Regions from separate parts of the Mesorhizobium sp. PUT5 genome, predicted to be linked through region 2. Evidence: riboswitches for the same ligand, from Rfam matches in the RefSeq annotation. Region 2 holds a riboswitch; the other holds the start of a gene.
The links. A riboswitch is a leader RNA that binds a small molecule or an ion and turns the genes downstream of it on or off. The one in region 2 is predicted to bind cobalamin.

Region 1: linked by a shared signal. The riboswitch ahead of ACTDI4_RS03835 (TonB-dependent receptor plug domain-containing protein) and the one ahead of ACTDI4_RS15695 (CbtB domain-containing protein) in region 2 are both predicted to bind cobalamin.

Annotation. Positions count from the first base shown of each region.
Region 1 is NZ_JBQOSO010000003.1:465,403-473,399, reverse strand. It holds gene ACTDI4_RS03840 (Tex family protein) at 1-2,054, opposite strand, end outside; cobalamin riboswitch at 2,186-2,392, shown strand; gene ACTDI4_RS03835 (TonB-dependent receptor plug domain-containing protein) at 2,532-4,487, shown strand; gene ACTDI4_RS03830 (ABC transporter substrate-binding protein) at 4,530-5,393, shown strand; gene ACTDI4_RS03825 (FecCD family ABC transporter permease) at 5,390-6,391, shown strand; gene ACTDI4_RS03820 (ABC transporter ATP-binding protein) at 6,388-7,188, shown strand; gene pta (phosphate acetyltransferase) at 7,198-7,997, opposite strand, start outside.
Region 2 is NZ_JBQOSO010000003.1:2,911,571-2,919,567, forward strand. It holds gene cbiB (adenosylcobinamide-phosphate synthase CbiB) at 1-30, shown strand, start outside; gene cobO (cob(I)yrinic acid a,c-diamide adenosyltransferase) at 45-665, opposite strand; gene cobU (bifunctional adenosylcobinamide kinase/adenosylcobinamide-phosphate guanylyltransferase) at 665-1,180, opposite strand; gene ACTDI4_RS15690 (CbtA family protein) at 1,173-1,922, opposite strand; gene ACTDI4_RS15695 (CbtB domain-containing protein) at 1,938-2,117, opposite strand; cobalamin riboswitch at 2,155-2,346, opposite strand; gene ACTDI4_RS15700 (MFS transporter) at 2,412-3,611, opposite strand; gene ACTDI4_RS15705 (DUF1624 domain-containing protein) at 3,804-4,802, shown strand; gene ACTDI4_RS15710 (methyltransferase family protein) at 4,799-5,293, shown strand; gene ACTDI4_RS15715 (MerR family transcriptional regulator) at 5,363-5,749, opposite strand; gene ACTDI4_RS15720 (alpha/beta hydrolase) at 5,928-6,905, opposite strand; gene mgtE (magnesium transporter) at 6,934-7,997, opposite strand, start outside.

The sequences.
Region 1 (7,997 bases), 2.4 Mb from region 2:
TGGGAAACATGCACCAGCCCGTCCTGGTGCACGCCGATGTCGACGAAGGCTCCGAAGGCCGCGACATTGGTGACGGTGCCTTCCAGCAGCATGCCGGGCTTCAGGTCCTTGATGTCGTCCACGCCCTCGGCAAAGGTCGCGGTGCGGAAGCCGGGACGAGGATCGCGTCCGGGTTTTTCCAGTTCGGCGATGATGTCGCGCACCGTCGGCAGGCCGAAGCGCTCGTCGACGAAGACGCGCGGGTCGAGCGCCTTGAGGGCCGCGCTGTCGCCCATCAGCGCGCGCACGTCGCGCCCGCAGGCGGCGACGATCTTCTTGGCCACGCCATAGGCTTCCGGGTGCACGGAGGAGGCATCGAGCGGCTCGGCGCCGTTGGGAATGCGCAGGAAGCCGGCGCATTGCTCGAAGGTGCGCTGGCCGAGCCGCGCCACATCCATCAGGCCGCGCCGGCTGGCGAAGGGGCCGTTGGCGTTGCGGTGGGCGACGATGGCCTCGGCGAGCGAGGCGCCGAGGCCGGAGACGCGCGCCAGCAGCGAGGCGGACGCGGTGTTGAGGTCGACGCCGACGGCGTTCACCGCATCCTCCACCACGGCGTCGAGCGCGCGCGCCAGCCGGAACTGGTCGACGTCATGCTGGTACTGGCCGACGCCGATGGACTTCGGCTCGATCTTGACCAGTTCGGCCAGCGGGTCCTGCAGGCGTCTTGCGATGGAGACGGCGCCGCGCAGCGACACGTCGAGGTCGGGGAATTCGGCCGCCGCCGTCTCCGACGCCGAATAGACCGAAGCGCCGGCTTCCGAGACGATCACCTTGAGCGGCTTGGGCCCGGACACACCCGATGGCATGTCGCCAAGCATCTCGGCCACCAGCTTCTCGGTCTCGCGGCTGCCGGTGCCGTTGCCGATGGCGACCAGTTCGACGCCATGCTTGCGGATCAATGCCGCAAGCATGGCCTGCGTGCCGCGCAAATCGTTCTTCGGCGGGAACGGGTAGACGGTCGTCGTGTCCACCAGCTTGCCGGTGCCGTCCACCACCGCCACCTTGACGCCGGTGCGGATGCCCGGATCGAGCCCCATGGTGGGCCGCGAGCCGGCCGGAGCTGCCAGGAGCAGGTCCTTCAGGTTACGGGCGAAGACGTGGATCGCCTCTTCCTCGGCGCGCTCGCGCAGGTCGCGCATCAAATCGAGCGTGAGGTGCAGGTTGAGCTTGACGCGCCATGTCCAGCCGGCGACCTCGGCCAGCCATTGGTCGCCCGCAAGCTGGCGGCCGATACCGTAGGCGTCCGCCACCATGCGCTCGGCCGGTTTGACCGGCGAGGTATCGTCGGCGTCCAGCTCGATGTCGAGGGCCAGCACCTCCTCGTTGCGGCCGCGCAGCATGGCCAGCGCCCGGTGGCTCGGCACGCCGGCCCAGCGCTCGACATGGTCGAAATAGTCGGAGAATTTTGCTCCGGCTTCCTGCTTGCCGTCGACGACCCGGGACCGGAGGAAGGCGCGATCCTTCATGTAGGTGCGCAACCTGCCGACAAGATCGGCGTTCTCGGCAAAAAGCTCGGCCAGAATGTCGCGCGCGCCTTCCAGTGCCGCTTTGATGTCCGGCACCTCTTCGCCGAGATAGGCGGCTGCCAGTTCGGCCGGCACGGCGGCGCGATCGGCCAATATGGCCTCCGCCAGCGGCCCCAGCCCACGCTCGCGCGCGATCTGCGCCTTGGTGCGGCGCTTGGGCTTATAGGGCAGGTAGATGTCCTCCAGTTCGGCCTTGGTGGCAGCCCCTGCGATCTTGCCTTCCAGCTCAGCCGTCAGCTTGCCCTGCTCGCGGATGGAGGAAAGGATGGTCTCGCGCCGCGCATCCATCTCGCGCAGGTAGACGAGCCGCTCGTCGAGCAGGCGAAGCTGGGTGTCGTCCAGCCCGCCGGTGACCTCCTTGCGGTAGCGCGCGACGAAGGGCACCGTGGCGCCCTCGTCCAGCAGCGAGATGGCCGCAGCGGCCTGCTCCGGCCGGGCGTTGATCTCGGCGGCGATGATTGCGGCGAGGCGTTTGGTGTCGGTGGCCATGGAAATCCCGGAATCATGGAACGGGCAGCGACCATAGAACCATTGCCGGACGGCGGCCAGCGCCGGTTTTCCACAGTGCGGCACGAGCGCGCGACGGGCCGGAGCAGATTGACGAAACCGGTATGGCTGGCTAGCCTGCGCGCGGAATTGGTTCCGCCGCAAGGCGGATGAAAAGGGAACGCGGTGCGGTCGGGAAACCGGCCAAAACCGAGACTGCCCCCGCAACTGTAACCGTTGAGCCTTTTTCCAGCACGCCACTGTCTGCCACGCGCGGCCGGGAAGGCGGAGGAAGGCCGAGACACGGAAGTCAGGAGACCTGCCTTTTCCAGTCACCCAAGCCTGGCCACGGGGTGTGGTTCGGCGCGGTCGTCCGTGGCGGTGACACTGAAGTGTTGCCGCATGCTGGAAACGGCCGGGGGTGGATGCGACAAGCCTGTCCGCGATCCGTCCTGCAGACCAGACCCGCTGCGGTTCGTCATGAACCTCGGGGCGAAGCATTTTCGCCGCCGATCCTTTTTGGGGGCGGATTTGAAGAAGACCATTTTGCTGGCCGGTGTCGCCGCACTGGCGCTGACGGGCCATGCCGGCGCGCAAGAGGCCGACAGCGGCGCGACGAAGCTCGACCGGATCCTGATCACGACGCCGCTGCGGCGCGAAAGCTCGCTGGAGCGCTCGACCTCGTCGGTGACGGTGATCGGCGCGGAAGACATCGCGCAGTCGGCCGCGCTCGACCTTCCGTCGCTGCTCAAGACGGTTCCCGGCATCACGGCGACCGCCAATGGCGGCCTGGGCGCGGATTCCAGCGTTTCCCTGCGCGGCACCACGCCCGCCCAGACGCTGGTGCTGGTCAACGGCGTGCGCGCAGGCTCGGCCACCACGGGAACGGTGAACCTGTCCAGCATCCCGCTTGCCTCCATCGAACGTATCGAGATCGCCAAGGGGGCGCATTCGGCCCAGTACGGCGCGGACGCCATCGGCGGCATCATCAACATCATCACCAAACAGGGCGGCCTCTGCGCCGACGGCAGCAGCGCCTGCGGCTCCGTCACCGTCGGGGTCACCCACCCGTGGGGCGGATATGCCTCCGCCGGCGTGCAGGGGCAGAGCCAAAGCGGCGTCAATTATGCGCTCGGCGGCCAGGTCCTCGGCACGCGCGGCTACGACTTCACCCTGCCGAGCGCCTGGGGCCACGAGCCCGGCCCCAACGGCTTCGTGCGCGGCTCGGCCAATTTCGCGCTGTCGAAGGACCTCGACTGGGGCCGCGTCTACGCCGACGGCCTCTATGCGCGCGGCCGCGTGTCCTACGACAGCGCGCCGCCTTCGGCCAACGAAGCCGACACGGACAATTTCTCCGGCCGCCTGGGCGCCCGCATCGACCACTCCGAGGACTGGTCGTCCACCCTCGAATTCTCGACGGCGCTCGACAATGCCGCCAATTTCCGTGGCGACGTCAAGGGCGACGATTTCGACACGACCCGCTACGGCGTGCTGGCCACGACGCAGAAGAGCTTCGAGACCGACACGGCCCGGCACGTGCTGCTGGGCGGCGTTGAAGCTTATCGCGAATCGGTCGCCGGCAGCTCCATCTTCGACGTGCCCTACGACCACACGAGCCGCGACCAGACGGCCGTGTTCGGGCAATATTCCTTCGAATACGAGGCGCTCACCGTCGATTCGGGCCTGCGCTACGACCATGACGGCCAGTTCGGCGGAGCCACCACCTACAATCTCGGCACCAGCTACGAGCTGACCGACGGGCTGGTGGCGCGCGCCTCGCTGGGAACCGGCTTCCGGGCGCCGACCTTCAACGACCTCTACTATCCCGACCCGTTCACACCCGGAAATCCCGACCTCAAGCCGGAAAAGTCGCGCTCCTACGAGATCGGGCTGACCTGGCAGCCGACCGCCGCCACCAGCCTGGACCTGGCGCTCTACCGCAACGACATCAGCGACCAGATCACCTGGGCGCCGATGGACCCGAACGACTTCTTCGGGCCCTGGCATCCGGACAACGTCCAGAAGGTGCGGATCACCGGCTTCGAGGCGGCACTTTCGCATCGCTTCAGCGAGGAATGGAGCGCCAAGGCGACGGTAGACGTGCGCGAGCCACTGAATCGCTCGGAGGGTCTGCACGGCCGCTACGTCATCTATGCCGACCGCTTCAAGGCCACCGCCGAGCTGGCCTACAGCCCCACCGAGCAGCTTCAGTTGATCGGCCGGGTGCTCTATGGCGCGGCCCGATACACGGACGAGGCCAACACGACCAAGCTGCCCGGCTATGTGACGGCCGACTTCACCGCCCTTTATGCGCTGGACAGCCGCTCGCAGTTCAAATTCTCGGTGGAGAACGTCTTCAACGAGCAATATGAAACCAAGGCAGGCTACCGGGCGCCGGGGCGCACGCTGGATCTCAGCTTCACCCGCGCCTTCTGATCCCGGGCCGGTCCAGGGCCGCGCCGGCCGCGAAGGAACCGCATGAGGCAGGCACGACAGATGCTCAACGCCTGCGCCGCCATCGCATTGGCGGCGGGGGCGGCGCTGTGCGGCGCGCCTGCCTTTGCCGGCGAGCCGCCGCGGCGCGTCGTCTCGCTCAACTTGTGCACCGACCAGATGGCCATGCTGGTGGCCGGCGAGGGCCAGCTCTATTCGGTCTCCGACCTGGCCGTCGATCCGCACTCTTCCGTCCTCGTCGGCGAAGCCGGGAAATACGCCATCAACCACGGCCTGGCCGAGGAGGTGTTCCTGATGCGGCCCGACCTGGTGCTGGCCGGCACCTACACCACCCGCGCCACCGTCGACCTGTTGCGCCGGCTCGGCATCCGCGTGGAGGAGTTCGCGCCCGAAAACTCCTTCGACGACATCCGCGCCGGCTTTCGGCGCATGGGCGAACTTCTTGGCCAAAAGGCGCGCGCGGACGGGATCGTCGCCCGGATGGATCGCGATCTCGTCGCCCTGCAAGCCAATCCGCGGCCGGACGTCACGGTCGCGGCCTGGGAGCCGAACAGCTACACCTCCGGCACGGGAACGCTGGTGGACGCCATCATCGGAGCCGCCGGGCTCACCAACATCGCCGGCCGCCTGGGTCTGACCGGCATGGCCAAGCTGCCGCTGGAACTGCTGATCCTGTCGCGGCCGGACATGGTGGCGGGCGAGAACCCGCATTATGCCGCCCCTTCGGTCGCACAGGACAATTTCGTGCATCCGGCCTTCCGCGAAGTGGTCCGCGACGCCGTCTCCGTGCCCCTGCCCGCCAGGCTGACGATCTGTGGCGGCCCCTTCACCGTGGAGGCGGCCCGCATGCTGCAGGCGGCTGCGTCGAGGATACCGGAGCGCCGATGAGCGGCACGACGCGATACCGGCTGCTGCTTTGCGGCCTCGGCGGGCTCACCGCCCTGCTGTTCCTGCTGTCGCTGAGCGTCGGCCCGGCGGCGATTGCCTTCTCCGACAGCATCCGGGCACTGTTTTCCGACCAGCGCGACGCGATCGCCCTGATCATGAAGGAGGTGCGGCTGCCGCGCGCGCTGCTGGGGCTGATGATCGGCGCTACGCTCGGCCTGTCTGGCGCGGCCCTGCAGGGCTACCTGCGCAACCCGCTGGCCGAACCGGGGCTGATCGGCATCAGCGCCGCAGCCTCGCTGGGCGCGGTGCTGGCCATCTATTCCGGCCTCACGGCGCTGTTCGCGCTGGCGCTGCCGCTGGCGGCCCTTGCCGCCGCCGTCGTCGCCGTCGTGGTGGTGCAGGCGCTGGCCGGCCTGCGCGGCGGCACGCTCAGCATCATCCTGGCGGGGGTGGCCGTGTCGAGCTTCGCCGGAGCCATGACCTCGCTGGCACTCAACCTGTCGTCCAATCCCTTCGCCGCCATGGAGATCATATTCTGGATGCTCGGCTCGCTGACCGACCGGTCCATGCTGCATGTGTGGCTGGCTGGACCGTTCATGATCGCGGGCTGGGTGATGCTGGCCCTGCTCGGCCGCGCGCTCGATGCGCTGACCCTGGGCAACGAAACCGCCGCCAGCATGGGCGTCGACCTGCGCCGGGTGCAGTTCCTGGCCGTGTTCGGCACCGCCGCCTCGGTGGGGGCGGCCACGGCCGTGGCCGGCGCCATTGGCTTCGTCGGGCTGGTGGTGCCGCATGTGCTGCGCCCGCTGGTGGGCGCGCGGCCCTCGCGCCTGCTGCCGGCCAGCGCGCTCGGCGGCGCCTGCGTGGTGCTGGCCGCCGACATCGCCGTGCGCATCATTGCCCCGGAACGCGACGTGAAGCTCGGCGTACTGACGGCGCTGGTCGGCGCACCCTTCTTCCTGTGGCTGGTCTACCGCACGCGCCGGAGGCTGGCATGAGCCTGCTTGCGGTGCGCGACCTGAAGGTGCGGCTGGGTGCCGTTCAAGCCCTCGACGGCGTTTCCTTCACCGTCGGCAGGGGCGAGTTCGTCGGCCTGATCGGGCCGAACGGCGCCGGCAAATCGACGCTGCTGCGCGCCGTGCTCGGGCTGCTTCCCGCGCAGGGCGAAATCACCATGGACGGCCGTGCCGCCGCCGGGATGAGCGCACGCGAGCGCGCGGCCCATATCGCCTATCTGGCGCAGGAACGCGAGATCGCCTGGGACGTGCCGGTGGGGACCGTGGTGGCGCTGGGGCGGGCGCCGCACCGCCCGGCCTTTGCCGGGCTGCGTGACGCCGACCGCGATGCGATCGAGCAGGCCATGCGGCGCATGGAGGTGGACGGTTTTCGCCAACGGCCGGCGACCGAGCTTTCCGGCGGCGAGAAGGCGCGTGTACTGATTGCGCGGGCCCTGGCGCAGGACACGCCGCTGCTTCTGGCCGACGAGCCGGCCGCCGGCCTCGACCCCGGCCACCAGATCGCACTGATGCGGCTGTTTGCCGAACTCGCGTCCGAGGGAAGAAGCGTCGTCGCCTCGCTGCACGACCTCGGCCTTGCCGCGCGCTGGTGCTCGCGCCTGATCCTGCTCGACCGCGGCCGCATCGCGGCCGACGGTACGCCCGGGACGGTGCTGACGCCGCAGCGGGTGCGCGAAATCTACGGCGTCACCGCCTTCTTCGGCACGGCCGCCGGCGGCAACGTGGTGCAGCCGCTCGACCTTGCCGAACCAGGCAAGGGCCGCGAGGACCCGTCCTGAGGCGAAGGCTCAGGCCGAGGGCGGCTGCGGTGCCTGCGCCTGCACCACCGTCAGCGCGATCATGTGATAGACGTCATCGGCGCTGCACCCGCGCGACAGGTCGTTGGCCGGTCTGGCCAGCCCCTGCAGCACCGGGCCGATGGCCTCGGCGCCGCCGATGCGCTGGGCAATCTTGTAGCCGATATTGGCCGCCTCCAGGTTCGGGAACACGAAGACATTGGCCTCGCCGCCGGTGGCCGAGCCCGGCGCCTTGGCGATGTTGACGCTTTCGACGAAGGCGGCGTCGAACTGCAGCTCGCCGTCGATCAGAAGGTCGGGCGCGGCCTGCCGGGCCAGCCGCGTGGCCTCGACCACCTTGCTGACGCGCTCGTGGGCGGCGCTGCCGCCCGTGGAGAAGGACAGCATGGCCACCTTGGCGCGCGCGCCGGTCAGCGCCTCGTAGGAACGGGCCGAAGCAAGCGCGATGTCGGCCAGTTCCGCGGCGTCCGGCTCGACCACGAGGCCGCAGTCGGCGAAGACGAAGGCGCCTTTCTTCTGGTGGTAAGGCTGGCACAGCATCATGACGAAGAAGGAGGAGACGAGCCGGCTGCCGGGCGCGCGGCCGATGATCTGGAGTGCAGCGCGAACGGTGTCGGCCGTGGTGGCGACCGCGCCGCCCACGGTGCCGTCGGCGTGGCCCAGCCGCACCATCATGGCGGCGAAGCCGAGCGGCGCGGTGACGGCCTGGTGGGCCTCGACGGCGCTGATACCCTTGGCCTTGCGCAATTCATGGTAGGTGGCGGCATAGCCGGCGACAACCGGCGAGCAGG
Region 2 (7,997 bases):
GGGGCCGTGGCGCTGGCCGTCCTCGCATGAGGCGGTAGCGCGGCTCAGAACTCGATGCCCTGCTGCGCTTTCACGCCGGCGGAAAAATGGTGCTTGGTCGAGCCCATCTCGGTGACGAGATCGGCCGCCTCGACAAGCGCCGGCTTGGCGTTGCGGCCGGTGACGACGACATGCAGGCCCGCGCGCCGGCCCGCCAGCGCCGCGACCACCTTGTCGATGTCGAGATAGTCGTAGCGCAGCGCGATGTTCAGTTCGTCCAGCACCACGAGGCCGATCGACGGATCGGCCATCAGCTCCAGCGCCTTTTCCCAGGCCGCTTCCGCCGCTGCCACGTCGCGCTTGAGGTCCTGCGTCTCCCAGGTGAAGCCCTCGCCCATCGTATGCCAGGAAACCCTGTCGCCGAAGGCCGCGAAAGCGTCCCTTTCGCCTGTGCTCCAGGCGCCCTTGATGAACTGCACCACGCCGACGCGCCGGCCATGGCCGAGCATCCTCAGCGCCAGCCCGAAGGCGGCCGTGGTCTTGCCCTTGCCGGGGCCGGTGTTGACGATGAGCAGGCCCTTCTCCACCGTCTTGCCGGCGACCTCGGCGTCCTGCACCTGCTTGCGCCTGGCCATCTTGGCGCGGTGGCGCGCGGCCTCCTCATCGGAAATGTCGGTCTTGTCCATCACTTCACCTTCAGCGGCAGTCCCGCCACCATCAGAAGCACCGCGTCGGCCGCTGCCGCCGCCTTCTGGTTCAGCCGGCCGGCCTCGTCGCGGAACCGGCGCGCCAGCGCGTTGTCGGGCACGATGCCCTGCCCCACCTCGTTGGAGACGACGAACCACGGTCCGCGCGGGCGCGCCAGAACATCCGCCAGCCGGGCGCACTCGGCTTCCAGATCATGTTCGGCCAGCATGTGGTTGGTCAGCCATAGCGTCAGGCAATCGACCAGCGCCGGCCGCCCCGGCGGCAGCGCGGCCAGCGCCCCGGCAAGGTCGAGCGGCGCCTCGATCGTTTCCCACCCCTCGCTTCGGCGGGCGCGGTGATGGCCGATGCGCTCGGCCATCTCCGCATCATGTGCCTGCGCGGTGGCGATATAGGCCCATGGCGCGGCATGGCCCGCCACCAGCCTCTCGGCGTGCGCGCTCTTGCCGGAGCGCGCGCCGCCGATCAGCAGGGTCAGCGTGCCGGCCTCAGGCAAAGCTGTCGCGCAGGCTCGCCGCCTCGCCGGTGACGCGGCCGCGCACGACGCCTGCCACCGCGCCGAGCACCAGCCAGAACAGCAGGTTGGTGATCGTCACCGCCACCACGAATTGATGGTGGAGACCTTCGGGGATCGGCGTCTCGAAGCTGTCGGGCTGCGGCGCGCCGACGATGTGGGGCGCCACAATCAGCACCACGGCCAGCAGCGTCAGCGGCAGCGACTTGCGGAAGGCGATCAGCGCCAGCCCGGCGGCGGTGGCAAGCACCGTCGCCACCCACCAGACCTGGCGCGCGGCAAGGTCGGCGGCGGGCATGGCCGGAAGCTCGGGCGGCAGGCCGAGGCCGGGCGCGAGGGTGAACACGGAAAAGCCCGCCAGCCCCCAGAATACGCCCTGGCGCCAGTTGCCGATGCCGCCGGCAAGCTCGGATACCGCGACCAGGATCAGCGCGAAGCCGATGCCGGTGACGACGTTGGAGAGCACCGTGTAGGCGAAGCGCTCGAAGCCGTCGGCGGGCTCCCAGGCTTCATGCTCCTCTTCGGCGGGTGCGGCGGTCTCGTCGCCCGGCGCGGCACTTTCGACGGCGGCGTGGTCGTGGTGGTGGCCGCCGCCGGCCTCCTCATAGACTTCCGCCTTCAGGATCAGCGGCACGGTGGCATAGGCCTGCATCAGGGCCAGGGCGACCCCGGCCACAAGCCCGGCGATCGCCGCGACGAACACGACGTTGCGAAATACGTTCATGATGGCGTTACCTCGTCAGTGGCAGGGAAACGCCATGGAATGGCGGTTGTCGTGCGCGGCATTGTGGACCGCATCGATATGCGAGAAGCCGACGAAGCCGATGACGAAGACGCCCAGCAGCGCCGCCATGGCGAGCTGGACATAGCGCGACTGCGAAGAAGCAGCCGCCCCGAGAGAAGCCGAAGCCGTGTTCATGTCTGTTCCTTTCACCCTCCACCCGAGGGCACTGAAGCCATTTTCGACGTCGCCGGCAGGTCTCCTGGCTCGCGGATCAGCGCCCTTTCCCGCCTTCCCGGAGAAAACCTCCAGTGGCTCTTGGGAGAGGACTACCGCACACAGTTGCGGGGGCAGCAGCGGCATTGGGCCGAAGCCCGCACCGCATTCCCTCTCGGTCCCTCACGGGACCGGCGACCGGGCCACTATAGGAAGAATCGCACCGTCCGGCAAATCCGAATCCGTCATCGGCGCTTCCATGCGCCCGGGCGCCGCTCACAACGATTTCGGCAGGTAGATCCAGGTCACGATCGCGCAGGCCGCCGTCAGGCAGCCCAGCGTGGCGAACACCGAGCCGAGGCCGAAAAAGGTCAGCACCACGGAATAGACCAGCGGCGGGGTCAGTTCCGAAAAATCGAGATAGGTGCGATAGACGGCCGCCATCTGCGGCCGCTCATAGGAGCGCACGGCCCGCATGAAGGCGGTGGAGCCCAGCGCGTCGATGGCGATGGTGAAGAAGGCGCCGCACAGCAGCAGGCCCGCCGTCAGCAGCGGCACCGCCTCGCCCACGGCGCCGGCAGAAAACAGCAGCGCCGACATGGCCGCGAAGGCCAGCGTGATGATGCGCCGGGCGCCGAAGCGCCTGCCCGCCCTTCCCCAGAAGATCGCCGCGAACAGAAGCGCGTTGCCGGCGGACACCAGAAGGCCCCCCGCCAGTTCGCCCTGCCCGGTGATGACCATGAACAGGGGACCGTAGACGAAGAAGGTGGTCCAGTAGCAGGAGCGGCCGAAGGCGATCAGCCACGCCAGGCGCAGGCGCGGCTGGCGCAGGAAACGGCCGATATTGGCCAGCGGGTTGGCGGCGCGGCTCTTGCCGGCGGCGATCATCGGATTGTCGCTCAGCCGGTAGAACCAGAACAGCGCCAGCAGGACGACGGCGAAGACCGCGACCGCGCCGTGGGCGGCATAGATGCCGTAGTGCGTGTAGAGGAAGATGCCGAGCGTCGGCCCTCCGGTCCAGGCGAACATCGACCAGGCCATGCGCAGCGATTCCGCGCGCATGAAATCCGTCTTGCGGATGTGGTCCATGATGTAGAGGTTGAGCGTGATCGACAGCGCGCTGGCCCCCATGACCCGGCACAGCATGCCCAGGAACTGCCCCCAGAGCGTGTGCGTGACGAAGAAGAGCGAACCGACTGCGAGCAGGCAGGCGCCCGCCGTGTAGACCCAGCGCCGCGCGAAGCGGCGGATGAAGATCGGCATGAACAGCGTCACCGACAGGCCAAGCAGCGACACCAGGGTGTAGAGCATGGACACGGTCTGCTCGTTGCGCAGAATCTCGTAGGCCTGGATCGGGATGACGCTGGCGACGGTGGCGCGCGCGAAGGATTCGATTGAATAGAGAGACGCGAAGGTGCGCGCGCCCGCAGTCCGCACCTGCGCAAGCCACATAGGATGGCGGACATGCGTTGCCATTAAGGATGTCACCCGTCTCCCGGAAGCGGATCAGCATGCGGGACTGTGCGCATTGCCGCGCGCCGTCAGTAGCAGGAAACCGACCGGAAGCGGCCGGAATGCGAAGCCGGCCAACGACTTTCCGTCGCTGGCCCAACTTTACAGGCGGCGTCTTTGCCTCTACCCCTCGTCGGGCGCGAAAGAGCCGGGACCATGACCGCCGAACAGCCGACCGGAACCGCCCCGGCACGAACCAAACGCATCATCGCCATCGACATGCTGCGCGGCGCCGCGCTCGTGGCCATGGCCAGCTACCACTTCACCTGGGACCTCGAGTTCTTCGGCTACGCCCATGCCGGCCTGACCGCCTTCGGCCCGTGGAAGATCTATGCGCGCTGCATCGCCTCGACCTTCCTGTTCCTCGTCGGCGTCAGCCTCGTGCTGGCGCACGCCGACGGCATCCGCTGGAACGGCTTCGGCAAGCGGCTGGGCATGATCGTGGCGGCCGCGCTGGCCATCACGGCGGCGACGCGCCTTGCCACGCCCGACAGCTTCATCTTCTTCGGCATCCTTCACCAGATCGCCCTGGCGAGCGTGCTCGGCCTCGCCTTCCTGCGCCTGCCGGCGCTGCTCACGCTCGCCGCCGCAGCGCTGGTCGTTGCGGCGCCCCACTACCTGCGCTCGGATTTTTTCGACCACCCTGCCCTGTGGTGGGTCGGCCTTTCCAGCGCCGATCCACGCTCCAACGACTATGTGCCGCTGTTTCCGTGGTTCGGCGCGGTGCTGACCGGCATGGGCATCACCCAGCTTGCCCGATCGTACGGCCTGCTGACACGGCTGGCGGCGCTGCCGCAGCCGGGCTGGACGCGCCCGCTGGCCTTTGCCGGCCGCCACAGCCTGGCGGTCTATCTGGTCCACCAGCCGGTGCTGATCGCCTGCGTCTGGCTGTTCGCGCAGTTCATGCCGCCCCAAAGCCGCCCGCCGCAGGAAGGCTTCGCCGACGCCTGCCGGGCAAGCTGCGCCGAAACCCGCGACGGCGCCTTCTGCACGCGCTATTGTGGCTGCATGCTGGGCAGGCTGCAGGGCGAAGGGCTGCTGGAAAAACTCTACAAGGGCAGCGGCGACGACGCCTTCCAGCAAACGGTGCGCGACCTCGCCGCCACCTGCACGGCCGAAACCGACGGCGCCATGGAGGGAGGGCAGACACCATGAAAAGCGAGCCTGGGAACGGCAAGTTGGGCAGGCAAAGGCACGGCATGCCCTGGCCGCCGCTGATCTATCTCGTGGCCGTCGTCGCGGGCGTGGCGCTCGACCTGTTCCTGCCGCTGCCCTGGCTCGGCGGCGTGCTGGCCGACATCCTCTTCGCTATCGGCTGGCTCTGCCTGCTGGCGGTGGCGGCGCTGTGGATCAGCGCCATCCGCATGATGCTGCGCGCCCGCACCACGCTGAACCCGAAAGGCACGCCCGAACATCTTCTGACCGCCGGGCCCTTCGCGGTGAGTCGCAATCCCATCTATCTCGCCAACACGGTGCTGCTGATCGGCATCGGCCTGATCGTCGGCAGCGTCTGGTTCCTGCTGCTCGCCTTCGTGGCCGCCTTCCTCACCACCAAGCTCGCCATCGAGTTCGAGGAGAAGATGTTGGCCGAGCGCTTCGGCAAGCGCTACCGCGACTATTCCAGGCGCGTGCGCCGCTGGATTTGAGAAAGGCCCCTGCAAGGAAACCCGCGCTCCTCGATCGTGCGCAATGGCGCGCGACGCCGCCGCTCTGGCTCAGGTGTTGACGCCCAGTTCCGCCAGCCGCTCCACGCAGGCTTCCTCGGCCTGGTCGAGTTCGGTCAGCGTCTCCTCCAGGTCGCGCCGCTTCTGGCGCAGGCCGTCGCGCTTCTCCTCGATGCGCCTGATCATCAGCTTGAGCTGGCCCACCTCCCCCGGCGGCTCCCTGTACATCTGGATGATCTCGCGGATCTCGCTGATGGAGAAGCCGAGCCGCTTGCCGCGCAGGATCTGGCGTATGAGATGCCGGTCGGACGGGCGGAACAGCCGCGTGCGCCCGCGCCGGACCGGCTGGATCAGCCCCTCGTCCTCGTAGAAGCGCAGCGTGCGCGTCGAGATATCGAATTCGCGCGTCAGTTCGGTGATCGAATAATATTCCCGCATCGTCGCTCCGCGCATCGGCAGTCAGGGGCTCTCGAAAAGGCTGCGGCGCAGTCGTTTCCCTGTCGGAACGGCTCGCTGTCGGAACGGCCGCTGCCGTAGGAATCGGCCAGCCCAAGTCCGGTCGCCGCAACGGGATTTCGCACGGCATTTACGTAAAAGTCAATTTCAACGGCAAACGTCAGCGATTTCCGGGCGTCGGGGCGACAAAGCCAGCGATGGCGTCCACGACGCCCGGCGCAAGCGGCAGGTGCGGATCGCCGTAGGTGCCGAGATTGGCGGAACGATCCGCCGTGCCGACCTTTTTCAGCACATGGTTGGTATCGGGCAGCAGCACGAGCCTGGCCTGTGGCGCCGCCGCTTTCAAGCGCTCGGCATCGGTCACGGAGGTCTGCAGGTCGCGCTCGCCCTGCAGGATGAGAACCGGCTTGCGGCAATCCGCGATCAGCCGCGCCGGGTCGACGGCCAAGGTGTCGATGAGAAAATCCTGCACCTTCGGATCGAAGATCGGCCGCAGCGCCGGGTGCATGCGCGCAACGTCCGGCCGCCGGCCTGCCTCCAGCGCCGAAACGGCCGCCAGCGCCTCCGCCAGGATGGGCGCGTTGGCCGGGTTCGAGGAAAATTGCTCGCGCAGGACCTCGCCCAGCGGCCGGCCCGGCGCCGCCGCCAACACCAGCCCGCAGATGCCGGCGTCGTTTCCGGCCGCCGCCGCCAGCGCCACAAGGCCGCCCTCGCTGTGGCCCAGCACCCAAACGCAAGGCGCGCCGGTTTTCGCCCGTATCGCGCCGACCCATGCACGCACGTCCTGCGCATAGTCTGCGATGGTGACGGCGTTGGCGTCCGGCACCGCCCGCGCGCTGGCGAACATGCCGCGCATGTCGATGCGCACCGTGGAGATGCCCCGGGCAGCCAATCCCTCGGCCAGCAGCCGGTAGGCGGAGGCCCTGATGCCCAGCGGACTGTTTCCGTCGCGGTCGGTCGGGCCGGATCCCGGAACGATGAGCACGATCGGCCCCGTCGCGAGCCCAGTTGCGCCCGCCGCCGGCAGAAGCGTACCGGCCAGCGGGCCCTGCGGGCCAGGCGCCTCGATCTCGATCGCGGCGGCGCCCGAAGTCATGGCGAACCCCACGATGCCGGCGAGCAGGACGACGAGGCGCATGGCCGCTTCCTTTCTTCCGGCCGGGGACTCACGGCGCGCCGAACCACCAGGTCGCCAGGCCGAGGAAGGCGAAGAAGCCCACCACGTCGGTCACGGTGGTCACGAAGACGGCGGAAGCGACCGCCGGGTCGACCTTGAAGCGGTCGAGGGTGAGCGGGATGAGGATGCCGGCGAGCGCTGCGGCGAACATGTTGATGATCATGGCCGCGCCGATGATGCCGCCCAGGTTGACGTTCTGGAACCAGGTCGCCGCCACCGCGCCGATCAGCACGGCAAACACCGCGCCGTTGATGAATCCGACGCCGACCTCGCGCCGGATGACGCGCCAGGCATTGTAGATGTCGAGGTCGCGGGTGGCGAGCGCGCGCACCGTCACCGTCATGGTCTGCGAGCCGGCATTGCCGCCCATGCCGGCCACGATCGGCATCAGCACCGCCAGCGCCACGATGCGCTGGATGGTCTCGTCGAACAGGCCGATGACCGACGCGGCCAGGAAGGCGGTGAACAGGTTGACCAGCAGCCACGGCACACGCGAGCGCGAGGCCGACAGGATGGAGTCCGACAGTTCCTCGTCGCCGACGCCGCCCATGCGCAAAAGGTCCTCCTCAGCCTCCTCCTGGATGACGTCGACCACGTCGTCGATGGTGAGCACGCCCACCAGCCGGTCGTTCTCGTCCACCACGGCGGCGGAAAGCAGGTCGTACTGCTCGAACTCGCGCGCAGCCTCCTCCTGGTCCATGGTGGCGGGGATGGCGTGGCGCGTCTCGTGCATGACGTCCTCCACCGTCACCGCGCGCCTGGAACGCAGGATCTGGTCGAGGTCGATGGCGCCCAGCAGCTTGAAGGTGGGGTCGATGACGAAGATCTGGCTGAAGCGGTCCGGTAGGTTCTTGTCCTCGCGCATGTAGTCGATGGTCTGGCCGATGGTCCAGAACGGCGGCACGGCGACGAACTCGGTCTGCATGCGCCGGCCGGCCGTCTCTTCAGGATAGTCCAGCGCGCGCCGCAGCCGCACGCGCTCGGTGAAGGGAAGCTGCGACAGGATCTCGTCGCGGTCCTCCTGGTCGAGGTCCTCCAGGATGTAGACGGCGT